2 linked regions of the Aquabacterium sp. OR-4 genome follow. The protein of the gene in region 2 binds, or shares a complex with, the protein of the main gene of each other region. Links are inferred from orthologs where the notes say so. Each region holds a gene or a part of one and is shown on either strand. Other genes may lie near its edges.

Region 1 (5,036 bases), 1.4 Mb from region 2 along the record:
AGCGATTCGGCCAGACGTGCCAGGTCGCGGTCGCGCAGCTCGGGCAGCGGCCGGTCGGCGGGCAGGTCCAGCCGCGTCAGCCAGGCCTCGGCCAGGCGCTGGGGCAGCCAGTCGGCCAGGGCATTGCCCAGGTGCCGGCGCGAGCTCAGCTTGGCCTGGCGCAGTTCGGCCTCGATGTCGTGCTGGGGCAGCAGGTTCACCGTGATCGGCTCGCCCGCCTGCCAGTAGCTCGAGATCTGCAGCACGGCCGGGCCGCTGAGGCCGCGATGGGTGATCAGCAGGTCTTCAACAAAGCGCCCGGCGCCCTTGCCGCGACCGGTGCCGATCTCGACCGCCAGCGACAGGCCCGACAGCGCCGAGAACGGCGCCCAGGCTGCGGCGTCGAAGCTCAGCGGCACCAGGGCCGGGCGCGGCTCGACGATGCGCAGACCGAACTGCCTGGCCAGGCGCAGGCCGAAGTCGCTGGCACCGATCTTGGGCACCGGCAGGCCGCCGGTGGCAATCACCAGCTGCGGCGCGCTGACCGGGCCGCGCTCGGTGTCGAGCTCGAAGCCGGCCGCCACCTGGCGCACGGCGGCCACGCGGCAGGGCTGCCAGCGCTCCACCGCGCCGGCGCTGCATTCGGCCAGCAGCATCTGGATGATCTGCTCGGCCGAGTCGTCGCAGAACAGCTGGCCCTTGTGCTTCTCGTGGAAGGCGATGCCGTGGCGTTTGACCAGGTCGATGAAGTCGGCCGGTGTGTAGCGCGCCAGCGCCGAGCGGCAGAAATGCGGGTTGGCCGACAGAAACTGCGCCGGCGTGGCCTCGCGGTTGGTGAAGTTGCAGCGGCCACCACCCGAGATGCGGATCTTCTCGGCCACGCGCTCGGCATGGTCGATCAGCAGCACTTTCAGGCCGCGCTGACCGGCCATGCCGGCACAGAACAGGCCGGCTGCGCCGGCCCCCAGGACGATGGCATCGGCGCGGTGCATGGGGCCGGATTATCGCGGCGCCGCGCCCGGCTGCCGGCGGCACCCAGGGTTCAGGCGCGGCGGGCCTGCGGTGCGCTCAGGCGGTTCAGCGCGGCCATCAGCAGGGCCACCTGCTGCTCCAGCGGCGCCGGCGCGGGCTGGGCACCGGCAACCACGCTCTGCACATAGGTGGCGGTGGCGGCGGCCTCGTTGCTGCGCGGCAGGATCGGCAGCTCGGCCAGCACGCCTTCCTGTGCCGGGCACGAGTACTCGGGCATCGGGCGGCCGCCCAGCCAGGTGTCCATCTTCGGGCAGCGGCGCGGGTCGGCCACCGCCTCGCCCTCGGTGCCGCGCAGCACCATGATGTCGGCCGCCGTGCGCTCGGCCAGCGCCGACATCAGCGCGCCGAACTCGGGATGGGTGTAGCTGGTGACGCGCAGCACCGGCGCGCCGTGCACCGGCTGCAGCAACTTGGCCACGGTGTGGCCCGAGTTGCGCACGCCGACCACGCGGCGCACGTCCAGCAGGCGCTGCAGGGCCGGGTGCAGCACATCGGTGGCCATGTAGGCCGGCTCGTGGCGCGCCCAGCGCTCGTGCACCGCGGCCACGCTGTCGCAGGGCGGCAGCCCCAGGGCCTGGAACACCTCGCAGCTGGTGACGCGTGCCGGGTCGGCGCGCGGGCCGTGCACCAGCACCGCCGCGCCTTCCTGCGCCAGGCGCATGGCCAGCAGCGGCACCAGGTTGGGCAGCTTGCGCGCGCCGTTGATGCTGGGGATCACCACCACCGGGCGCTCAGGGGCCAGGGCCGGGATCGGCAGCGCGCGGGCGTCGAGCGCCTGGCAGAAGCCGACCAGCTCGTCCACCGTCTCGCCCTTCATGCGCATGGCCAGCGCGAAGGCGCCCAGCTCGAGGTCGCTGACCCGGCCATCGAGCACCTGGCCGAACAGATCGCTGGCCTGCGCGGCATCCAGCGGCCGCGAGCCCTCGGGGCCGCGGCCGATTTCCTTGATGTACTGCGCAATGCTCATTGGCTTGTCTCCCGGGTCGTCCCTGCTGTCAGGAACCGCAAGTTTCGGGCCGCAATGCTGCCGTGCTTTGCGCGGCCCGGCCTGCGCAGGGTCAAGCCGTGGCGCTGGCCTGCACCGGTGTGGTCGCCACCAGGCGCTTGAGCTGCGGCACGCACGAGCCGCACTGCGTGCCGCAGCGCAGCGCGCCCTGCAGCTGGGCCAGGCGGGCGGCCGGCGCGCCCTCGCAGCGGCCCAGCACCTGCACGATCTGCGGCTCGCTGATGTTCAGGCAGGTGCACACCTGGGCGCCGCGCGCGGCCATGGCCACCGGCGGCGTGGCGCTGGGGCTGAGCAGCAGGCGGCCATAGGCCTGCACCGGCATCTGCTCGTGCAGCAGGGCCCTGACCCAGGTCTGCGAGCTGAGCTGGCCGGCCAGCACGAAGGCCTGCAGGCGCTGGTCGTCGCCATCGCGGCGCAGGGCCATGGCGCGACGCTGGCCACGCTGGCGGTCCTCGTAGCGCAGGGCGTCGGGGCAGTCGGCGCCCAGGCCGAACAGCGCCTCCAGCTCGGCCAGCTGCTCGGGGGCGGGTGCGGCCTGGGCGGCGGCGCGCAGCTGCACGCCATGGCCGCCGTGGCCAAAGGGCACCACGCTGGCAAAGGCAAAACGCGGCAGCCAGGCGGTGAGCTGCTGGCGCAGCTGCAGCGCGCGGGCCTCGTCCAGCCACGCGGCGGCCAGCAGGCGCCAGGGCAGCTCCTGCCGTTCGATGGCCACGGCGGTGTGCTTCAGCTCGGGCTGCTTGCTGCGCGGGCAGAAGGCGCTGCTGGTCAGGCCGTTGATGCCGGCCATGGCCGCGCCGCCGTCGCTGCTGCCGCCCAGCACCTCGTCGCCCCAGTGCATGGCCACATGGGCCTGGCCGGGGGCCACCGTGTCGCTGGCCTGGGCCGGCAGCAGCAGGCGGCCGCGGCGCGAGCGCAGCGCCACCAGATCGCCCGGCTGCAGCGCCAGCCGCGCCATGTCCTGCGGGTGCAGGTCGACCACCGGCTCGGGCGCATGGCCGAACAGCCGGCCCAGCGTGCCGGTGCGGCTCATGCCGTGCCACTGGTCGCGCAGGCGGCCGGTGGTCAGGCTGATCGGGTATTGCGCATCGGGCGGCTCGGCCAGCGGCACGAAGGGCGTGTCGAAGAAGCGCGCCCGGCCATCGGGCGTGGCGTAGCGGTGGTCTTCGTAGAGCCGTGCGCGGCCCTGCGTGGCGCCTTCGGGCATGGGCCACTGCTGCGGGCCCTGCTGCTCGAGCACGGCGTAACTCAGGCCGGTGATGTCGAGGTCGCGGCCGCGGGTGGATTCGCGGTGCTCGCACCACACGCGCTCGGGCGTGGGGTAGTTGAACAGGCTGGGCTGGCCGGGGCGCAGCCGGGCCTCGAGGGCCAGGGCGATGTCGCGGGCGATCACCCAGTCGTGGCGCGCCTGGCCGGGGGCCGGCACGGCCGGCTGCACGCGGCTGATGCGCCGCTCGCTGTTGGTGACGGTGCCGTCTTTCTCGCCCCAGGTGGTGGCCGGCAGCAGCCAGTCGGCATGGCGGGCGGTGGCGGTGGTGGCAAAGGCCTCCTGCACGATCACCAGCTCGGCGCGGGCCAGTGCGCGGCGCACCAGGTTCAGGTCGGGCATCGACTGCGCCGGGTTGGTGCAGGCGATCCACAGCGCCTTGATCCGGCCGTCGGCGGCAGCCTCGAACATCTCCACCGCCGACTTGCCCGGCGTGGCCGGCACCGCAGGCACGCCCCACAACGCGGCCACCTCGGCGCGGTGCTGCGGGTCGGCCAGGTCGCGGTGGGCCGACAGCAGATTGGCCAGGCCGCCCACCTCGCGCCCGCCCATGGCATTGGGCTGGCCGGTCAGGCTGAACGGGCCGGCGCCGGGCTTGCCGATCTGGCCGCTGGCCAGGTGCAGGTTGATCAGCGCGGCGTTCTTGGCCGTGCCGCTGCTGCTTTGGTTCAGGCCCTGGCAGTACAGGCTGAGCGTGCGCCCGGCACTGGCAAACCAGCGCGCGGCAGTGGCCAGATCGGCCGGGCTCACGCCGGTGAGGCGCGCGGTCTCGTCGGGCGTGAAGCCCTGCACCCGGGCCTGCAGCGCGGCAAAGCCGCTGGTGTGCTCGGCGATGTGGCGGGCGTCGGTCCAGCCCTCGCGCAGCATCAGGTGCAGCAGGCCGTGAAACAGCGCGATGTCGCTGCCCGGCAGGATCTGCAGGTGCAGGTCGGCGGCGGCCGCGGTGTCGGTGCGGCGCGGGTCAACGACGATGAGCTTCTGCTGGGGCCGGGCCTGGCGGGCGTCTTCGAGCCGGCGGAACAGGATTGGGTGCGCCCAGGCCGGGTTGGCGCCGGCGACGAACACCGTGTCGGCCAGCGCCAGGTCGTCGTAGCAGGCCGGTGGCGCATCGGCGCCCAGCGTGGCCTTGTAGCCGGCCACCGCGCTGCTCATGCACAGGCGCGAGTTGGTGTCGATGTTGTTGGTGCCCAGCAGGCCCTTGGCCAGCTTGTTGAAGACGTAGTAGTCCTCGGTGAGCAGCTGGCCCGAGACATAGATGCCGATCGCGTCGGCGCCATGCGTGTCGACGATCTGCGCCAGCTGCTGCGCGATGGCGCCGGTGGCGGTGTCCCAGTCGCTGGGCTGTGGCGCGGCGTCGCGGCTCAGGCGCTGCATCGGCTGCAGCAGGCGCGCCTGCTGCTGCACGGCGGGGCTGGCGGTGAGGTGCAGGGTGCTGCCCTTGCTGCACAGGCGGCCGAAGTTGGCCGGGTGCTCGGGGTCACCGCGCACGCCGGTGATCTGCGCGCCCTGGCGCTCGATGATGACGCCGCAGCCGACGCCGCAATAGGGGCAGGTGCTGCGGGTGCTGTGGTTGCTGCTCATGGCGGGTCTCGCGGCGGGGAAGGGGCGGCTCAGGCGCAGGCCAGGCGCTGGCCCGATGGGTCGGTGGGGGTGCCGCTAGTGGCGGTGGCGGCGGCGCTGCCTTCGGCGCCGGCCGGCAAGGCGTCCGGCGTGGCGTTCTGCATGGCGTCCGGCGTGGCCGACTGGGTGGCGGCC
Region 2 (7,095 bases):
ACGCCATCGTGGCTGGTGGGCAGGATCAGCTTGCGGCTCTTCTCGGGGTCCTCGCTCACCGTGATGCCGGCGGCGGCCAGCAGCGGCAGCGTTTCCTCGAAGATGCGGCCCTTGGACAGGGCGAGGGTCAGCATCGTCATCGGGGGGTGTCCTCTCAGGGGCGCCCCATGCCGCGCGGATCAGGGCCACCGTGTACCGCGGGTGCCCGAGAGCCACCCGCAGCATGTGGCCGCAGGTGTCAGTGGGAGTGGTGCGGGGCGTCGGCCGCCGGTGCGGCTGCCCATTCGGCGGGGGTGAGCGTCTTCATCGACAGCGCGTGGATTTCGGCCCGCATTCTATCGCCCAGGGCCGCATACACCCGCTGGTGGCGGCGGATTCGCGGCAGGCCGTCGAACTCGGCCGACACGATGGTGGCGAAAAAATGCTGCCCGTCACCCTCGACCACGAGGTGCTCACAGGGCAGGCCTGCAGCGATGTAGCTGCGAACTTGGTCAACGGTGGGATCAGCCATGTGGGGGATTATCTGCGAGCACTGAATGCCCGAGCGCCGTGCGGCGGGATCTGTACCCGTGTGGCATCCACGCGCGCCCTGCCCGCCCGGCGCTCAGGGCCGGATGCGGTAGCCGATGCGCAGCAGATGCAGCGTGAGCGCCGCCACGGCAATGAAGGCCGTGCCCACCACGGCCAGACTGAGCCAGGGCGAGGCGTCGCTGGTGCCGAAGAAGCCGCGCCGGAAACCGTCGATCATGTAGAAGAACGGGTTCAGGTGGCTGGCCGCCTGCCAGAACGCGGGCAGCGAATGCACCGAATAGAACACGCCCGACAGAAAGGTCATGGGCATCACGATGAAGTTCTGGAACGCCGCCATCTGGTCGAACTTCTCGGCCCACAGCCCGGCAATCAGGCCCAGCGAGCCCATCAGCCCGGCACCGAGTGCCGCAAACACCAGGATCCACAGCGGCTCGGCAAAGGGCGGCGGCGAGAACCACACGGTGACGATGAACACGCCGAAGCCCACCATCAGGCCGCGCACCACGCTGGCCCCCACATAGGCCGCATACCAGGCCCAGTGCGACAGCGGCGAGACCAGCAGGAACACCAGGTTGCCGGTGATCTTGCTCTGGATCAGGCTGGACGAGCTGTTGGCAAAGGCGTTCTGCAGCACGCTCATCATCACCAGCCCGGGGATCAGGAAGGCGGTGTAGCTGACCTCGCCGAACACCTGCGCCCGGCCCTCGAGCACATGGCCGAAGACCAGCAGGTACAGGATGGCCGTGAGCACCGGCGCGCCCACGGTCTGGAAGGCCACCTTCCAGAAGCGCAGAATCTCTTTGTAGAACAGCGTGCCAGCGCCCTCGAGACGGGCGCTCATGCCACCGCCCCCACGGCCTGCACCGGTGCGGCCACCGGCGAGCGGCCCTGCATGATTTGCACGAACACGTCCTCCAGATCGGCGCGGCCGATCTCCAGATCCTCGACGCCCACACCCGCACCGCGCAGCGTGGCCAGAAAGCGCTCGACCTCGGCCGCATCGCGCGCGCGCAGCTGCACGATGCGCCCCGTGGTGCGCGCCAGCGCCGCCAGCTCGGGCGGCAGGGCCTGGTCGGTCTTGAAGCGCAGCATGGTGCTGTGCGTGGCGGCCAGCAGCGTGGCCGTGCGCTCCAGCGCGACCAGCCGGCCCTGCTTGAGCATGCCGATGCGGTGGCACAGGGCCTCGGCCTCCTCGAGGTAGTGCGTGGTCAGCAGCACCGTGTGGCCCTGCTTGTTGAGCCGGCCGATGAAGGCCCACAGCGTCTGGCGCAGCTCCACATCCACTCCCGCAGTGGGTTCATCGAGCACGATCACCGGCGGCTTGTGCACCAGGGCCTGGGCCACCAGCACGCGCCGCTTCATGCCGCCCGACAGCTGGCGCATGTTGGCGTGGGCCTTGTCGGCCAGGCCCAGCTCGGACAGCAGCTCGTCGATCCAGGCATCGTTGCCCTTCACGCCGAAGTAGCCGCTCTGGATGCGCAGGGTCTCGCGCACGCTGAAGAAGGGGTCGAACACCAGCTCCTGCGGCACGATGCCCAGCGCCTTGCGCGCGGCGGCCGCGTCGGCCTGCACATCGTGGCCCATCACGGTGACCCGGCCCTCGGTGGCGCGGGTCAGGCCCGCCAGCACCGAGATCAGCGTGGTCTTGCCGGCGCCGTTGGGCCCCAGCAGGCCGAAGAACTCGCCCTCGCCGATGTCGAAGCTGACACCATCCAGCGCGCGAAAGCTGCCGCGCGCCCCGTTGTAGGTTTTTCCAACCTGTTGAAAGCTGACCGCTGGCATAGGCGGCGCATTGTAGGGAGCGCGGTCAATGCCCTGCCCCCATCTTGGTGCTAGATTGTGTGGCAGCCAATCTGGCCCACCGGGCCGCCCCAGGGCCCGCATGCAATCCCAAGCCAAGAAGCCCCGCCGCACCGCCGAGCGCATCCTCGAAGTCACGCTCGAGCTGTTCAACCGCTTCGGCGAGCCCAATGTCAGCACCACGCTGATCTCGGCCGAGCTGGGCATCAGCCCTGGCAACCTGTACTACCACTACCCGGCCAAGGACGAGCTGATCAACGCCCTGTTCGACCGCTACGAGCGCGGCCTGAACGACCTGCTGGGCGCGGCCGACAACGTGCGCAATGTCGAGGACGCCTGGCTGTTCTTCCACATGCTGTTCGAGCTGATCTGGCAGTACCGCTTCCTGTACCGCGACCTGAACGACCTGCTCAGCAAGAACCGCCGGCTCGAGACGCACTTCCAGTTCGTGCTGAAGAACAAGTCGCGCGCGGTGCAGATCGTGCTGGACGGCCTGGCGCGCGGCCAGACCATGCGCATCGACCGCCGCGAGGCCGAGCCGGTGGCCACCAGCATGGTGGTGGTGCTGACCTACTGGCTGAGCTACGAGTACGTGCGCGATCCGCGCAAGGCACTCGAACCCGACAGCGCCGCGGCCGCCCTGTCGCGCGGTGCCTACCATGTGCTGAGCCTGCTGATGCCCTACCTCGAGCCCGCCGCGCGCGAGCACCTGTTCCAGATCGCCGGCGCCTACCAGAAGCCCGATTCGGCGCCAGCCTGACCCCCGGCCGCCCCGCTGCGGACCGCACCCACAACAACTGGAGACAAGCCCCATGGCCAAGTGGACCGCCTTCCCCTATGACGACGTCGACTACACCTACGACCTGGCCGCGCTGAAGAAGGCCTGGCCCCAGCTGCACGCCGGCGACGCCGAACCCTGGCCCACCGACAAGGCGGTGCAGCAGGCCTGGGTGCTGTTCCATGCCGGTGAGTTCCAGAAGGCACACGAGGCCGGCCTGAAGGCCGGTGGCGCGGCCGGCATCACGGTGGCCAACAAGGCCCAGGCGATTTATGCCAACTACCTCGAGCCCAGCGAGAAGCTCAAGCTGACGATGTTCCAGGCCGTGGCCGAGCGCGCCGAGGCCTTGCTGGCCGAGCACTCGCAGCAGCCCAACGCGCACTACTGGATGGCCTATGCGCTGGGCCGCTACAGCCAGGGCATCAGCGTGACCAAGGCACTGAGCCTGGGGCTGGGCAGCAAGGTGAAGACGGCGCTCGAGACGACCATCGCGCTGGCCCCCCAGCATGCCGATGCGCACATCGCGCTGGGTGCCTTCCATGCCGAGGTGATCGACAAGGTGGGCAAGCTGCTGGGCCGCACCCAGGGCGCCGATGCCGCCACCGGCCTGAAGCTGTTTCAGCAGGCGCGCAAGCTCAACCCCGGCTCGGCCATCGCGATGATCGAGTACGCCAACGGCCTGGCCATGCTGGAAGGCAGCAAGCGCATGAAAGAGGCCGAGCAGCTCTACGCCGATGCCGCGGCCTGCGAGGCGGCCGATGCGATGGAGCGGCTCGATGTCGAGCTGGCCAAGTCCGAACTGGAGGAATGAGCTGCGCGACACCGCCCGCCAGGCGGCCGGGCGGGCCGGCGCGCAAGCGGCCGCGCCGCCTTACACCAGCACGAGGTTGTCGCGGTGGATCAGCTCGGGCTCGTTGACAAAGCCCAGCAGGCCCACGATCTGCGATGAGGGCTTGCGGGCGATCAGCCGCGCCTCGGTCGCCGCGTAGTTCGCCAGGCCGCGTGCGATCACCTGGCCGCCGGGCGTGCGCACCGCGATCACGTCACCGCGCCGGAAGTCGCCCTCGACCGCCGTGACGCCGATCGGCAGCAGGCTCTTGCCCTCGTCGCGCAGCTTGGCCACGGCGCCGTCGTCCACCACCACCGCGCCACGCAGCTGCAGGTGGTCGGCCATCCACTGCTTGCGCGCCGCCAGCTTGGCGGTGCCGGCCACCAGCAGCGTGCCGATGGGCTCGCCCGCCGCCAGGCGCAGCAGCGCATCGGGCTCGCGGCCCCAGGCGATCACGGTGCTGGCGCCCGAGCCCGCGGCGCGCTTGGCGGCCAGGATCTTGGTGATCATGCCGCCGGTGCCGATGCCCGAGCCGGCGCCACCGGCCATGCGCTCGAGCTCGGGGTCACCGGCACGCGCCTCGTCGATGAAGCGCGCATCGGGGTTCTTGCGCGGATCGGCCGAATACAGGCCGCGCTGATCGGTCAGGATCACCAGCGCGTCGGCTTCCACCAGGTTGGCCACCAGCGCGCCGAGGGTGTCGTTGTCGCCGAACTTGATCTCGTCGGTGACCACGGTGTCGTTCTCGTTGATCACCGGAATCACCTGCAGCTGCAGCAGGGTCAGCAGGGTCGAGCGGGCGTTCAGGTAGCGCTCGCGGTCGGCCAGGTCGGCATGGGTCAGTAGCACCTGGGCGCTGCCCATGCCGTGCTTGGACAACTGGGTCTCGTACATCTGCGCCAGGCCCATCTGGCCCACGGCGGCGGCGGCCTGCAGCTCGTGCAGCTCGGTCGGGCGGGTCTTCCAGCCCAGGCGCTTCATGCCTTCGGCGATGGCGCCGCTGCTCACCATCACCACCTCGCGGCCCTGGGCGGCCAGCGCGGCGAGCTGGCGGCACCAGTTGCCCACGGCCTCGGCGTCGATGCCGCGGCCCTCATTGGTGACCAGGCTGGAGCCCACCTTGACGACGATGCGCCGCGCGCCCTGCAACAGCTCGGACATGGCTCAGCCCTCGTCGTCCAGACGCCGGAAGCGCGGGTCGTCGCTCACCGGCTCGGCAGCGGGCTCGGCCACCACCGGGCCGGGTGCGCTGGCCGCAGCCGGCGTTGCCGCCTGGGCATCGAAGCGCGGATCGGGATCGTGCTGCACCTGCTGGAACGCGGCCACGTGGTCCCAGATCGCATGCACCAGGGGCTCGAGACCTTCGCGGCCCAGCGCTGACACCTCGAACACCGGGCCTTTCCACTTCATGCGCTTGACGAAGTCCTTGACCCGCTTGGCACGATCGTCGCCGGGCACCATGTCGAGCTTGTTCAGCACCAGCCAGCGCGGCTTGTCGGCCAGCGAGCCACCCACCCGGGCGCGCACCCGGCGGCGCTTGCGGCGCGCCGGCTGGGCGGGCGCGTCGTCCTCGTCAAGCTCGTCGCCGAAGTCGTCGTCGGTTTCGGCGGCGTCATCGGCCGCCTCGTCGACCTCGTCCTCGTCGGGCGCCGCGTCGTACTTCTTCAGCTCCTCGATGATGGCCTTGGCCTGCTGCACCGGATCGACCGCGTCGTCAAAGGGCGCCAGGTCGACCACATGCAGCAGCAGCCGGGTGCGCTGCAGGTGGCGCAGGAACAGGTGGCCCAGGCCGGCGCCTTCCGAGGCACCCTCGATCAGGCCGGGCACGTCGGCGACCACGAAGCTCTTCTCGGGGCCGACGCGCACCACACCCAGGTTGGGGTGCAGGGTGGTGAAGGGGTAGTCGGCGATCTTCGGCCGGGCGTTGGAGATGGCCGCGATCAGCGTGCTCTTGCCCGCATTGGGCATGCCCAGCAGACCCACATCGGCCAGCACGCGCAGCTCCAGCTGCAGCTTCTTGGCCTCGCCCGGCCAGCCGGGGGTCTTCTGCCGCGGCGCGCGGTTGGTGCTGGTCTTGAAGTGCAGGTTGCCGAAGCCGCCGTCACCGCCCTTGGCCAGCAGCATGCGCTCGCCATGCTCCAGCAGCTCGGCGATCACGTCGCCGGTGCCCAGGTCGGTGATGATGGTGCCCACCGGCATGCGCAGCACGATGTCGTCGGCCGCCGCGCCGTACTGATCGGAACCCCGACCGGCCTCGCCATTGCGCGCCTCGTGGCGGCGCGCATAGCGGTAGTCGATCAGCGTGTTGAGGTTGCGGTCGGCCTCGGCCCACACGCTGCCGCCGCGTCCGCCGTCACCGCCGTTCGGGCCGCCGAAGGGAATGAACTTCTCGCGCCGGAAGCTCGCGCAACCGGAGCCGCCGTTGCCGGCGGACACGTCGATGGTGGCTTCGTCGACGAATTTCATGGGCATCCTTCCTTCGAGACCCGCCGGAGATCGGCACGGGCCCTGTTTGGCCCGGTGGGCCCGCAATGCAAAAAGCCCCGGCAGGCCGGGGCTTCGCGGGGCCTGTGCCGAGGTGGCGTCAGGCCGGCGTCACGACAACCGTTTGACGGTTCAGCGAGCCCTTGGTGGTGAACGACACGGTGCCGTCCACCAGCGCGAACAGCGTGTGGTCGCGGCCCATGCCGACATTGGTGCCGGCATGGAAACGCGTGCCACGCTGGCGCACGATGATCGAGCCGGCGGGCACGTTTTGACCGCCGAACACCTTCACGCCCAGCATCTTGGGCTTCGAGTCACGGCCGTTCCGTGTGGAACCGCCGCCTTTTTTCTGTGCCATGGTTCAAAGACTCCTTGGATCCGTGACCGATCAAGCGCCGACAGCGCCGATCTCCAGCTCGGTGTAGCACTGACGGTGGCCGCCATGCTTCTGATAGTGCTTGCGGCGACGCATCTTGAAGATGCGCACCTTGTCGTGCTTGCCGTGCGACACCACCGTGGCTTTCACGCTGGCGCCGGCCACCAAGGGAGTCCCGACCGTCAGGCTGTCACCGTTGCCGATGGCCAGAACCTGGTCAATCACGATCTCTTGGCCCACGTCCGCAGCAATCTGTTCTACCTTGATCTTCTCGCCGGCAGCAACCTTGTATTGCTT

The links.
Region 1: the proteins of cgtA (region 2) and ybiB are in contact, whole or in part, in a crystal structure (PDB 8BFT), measured with the Escherichia coli proteins. The link is inferred for Aquabacterium sp. OR-4 from one-to-one orthologs.

The regions. Positions count from the first base shown.
Region 1 is NZ_JAOCQD020000002.1:220,099-225,134, reverse strand. Bases 1-2,910 are described here. They hold ybiB (DNA-binding protein YbiB), read right to left. Parts: upstream 1,979-2,910; coding sequence 1,022-1,978; downstream 1-1,021. Other genes in these bases: N4G63_RS13175 (nitrate reductase), read right to left, coding at 2,070-2,910; N4G63_RS13185 (BaiN/RdsA family NAD(P)/FAD-dependent oxidoreductase), read right to left, coding at 1-971. In the rest of the region: more of N4G63_RS13175, read right to left, coding at 2,911-4,862.
Region 2 is NZ_JAOCQD020000002.1:1,586,216-1,593,310, forward strand. Bases 4,254-7,095 are described here. They hold cgtA (Obg family GTPase CgtA), read right to left. Parts: upstream 6,405-7,095; coding sequence 5,103-6,404; downstream 4,254-5,102. Other genes in these bases: proB (glutamate 5-kinase), read right to left, coding at 4,254-5,099; rpmA (50S ribosomal protein L27), read right to left, coding at 6,523-6,780; rplU (50S ribosomal protein L21), read right to left, coding at 6,811-7,095. Also shown: hisG (ATP phosphoribosyltransferase), read right to left, coding at 1-134; N4G63_RS19245 (BolA family protein), read right to left, coding at 239-511; N4G63_RS19250 (ABC transporter permease), read right to left, coding at 605-1,372; N4G63_RS19255 (ABC transporter ATP-binding protein), read right to left, coding at 1,369-2,313; N4G63_RS19260 (TetR/AcrR family transcriptional regulator), read left to right, coding at 2,414-3,091; N4G63_RS19265 (hypothetical protein), read left to right, coding at 3,144-3,920; more of proB, read right to left, coding at 3,981-4,253. UniProt on the Escherichia coli protein: An essential GTPase which binds GTP, GDP and possibly (p)ppGpp with moderate affinity, with high nucleotide exchange rates and a fairly low GTP hydrolysis rate.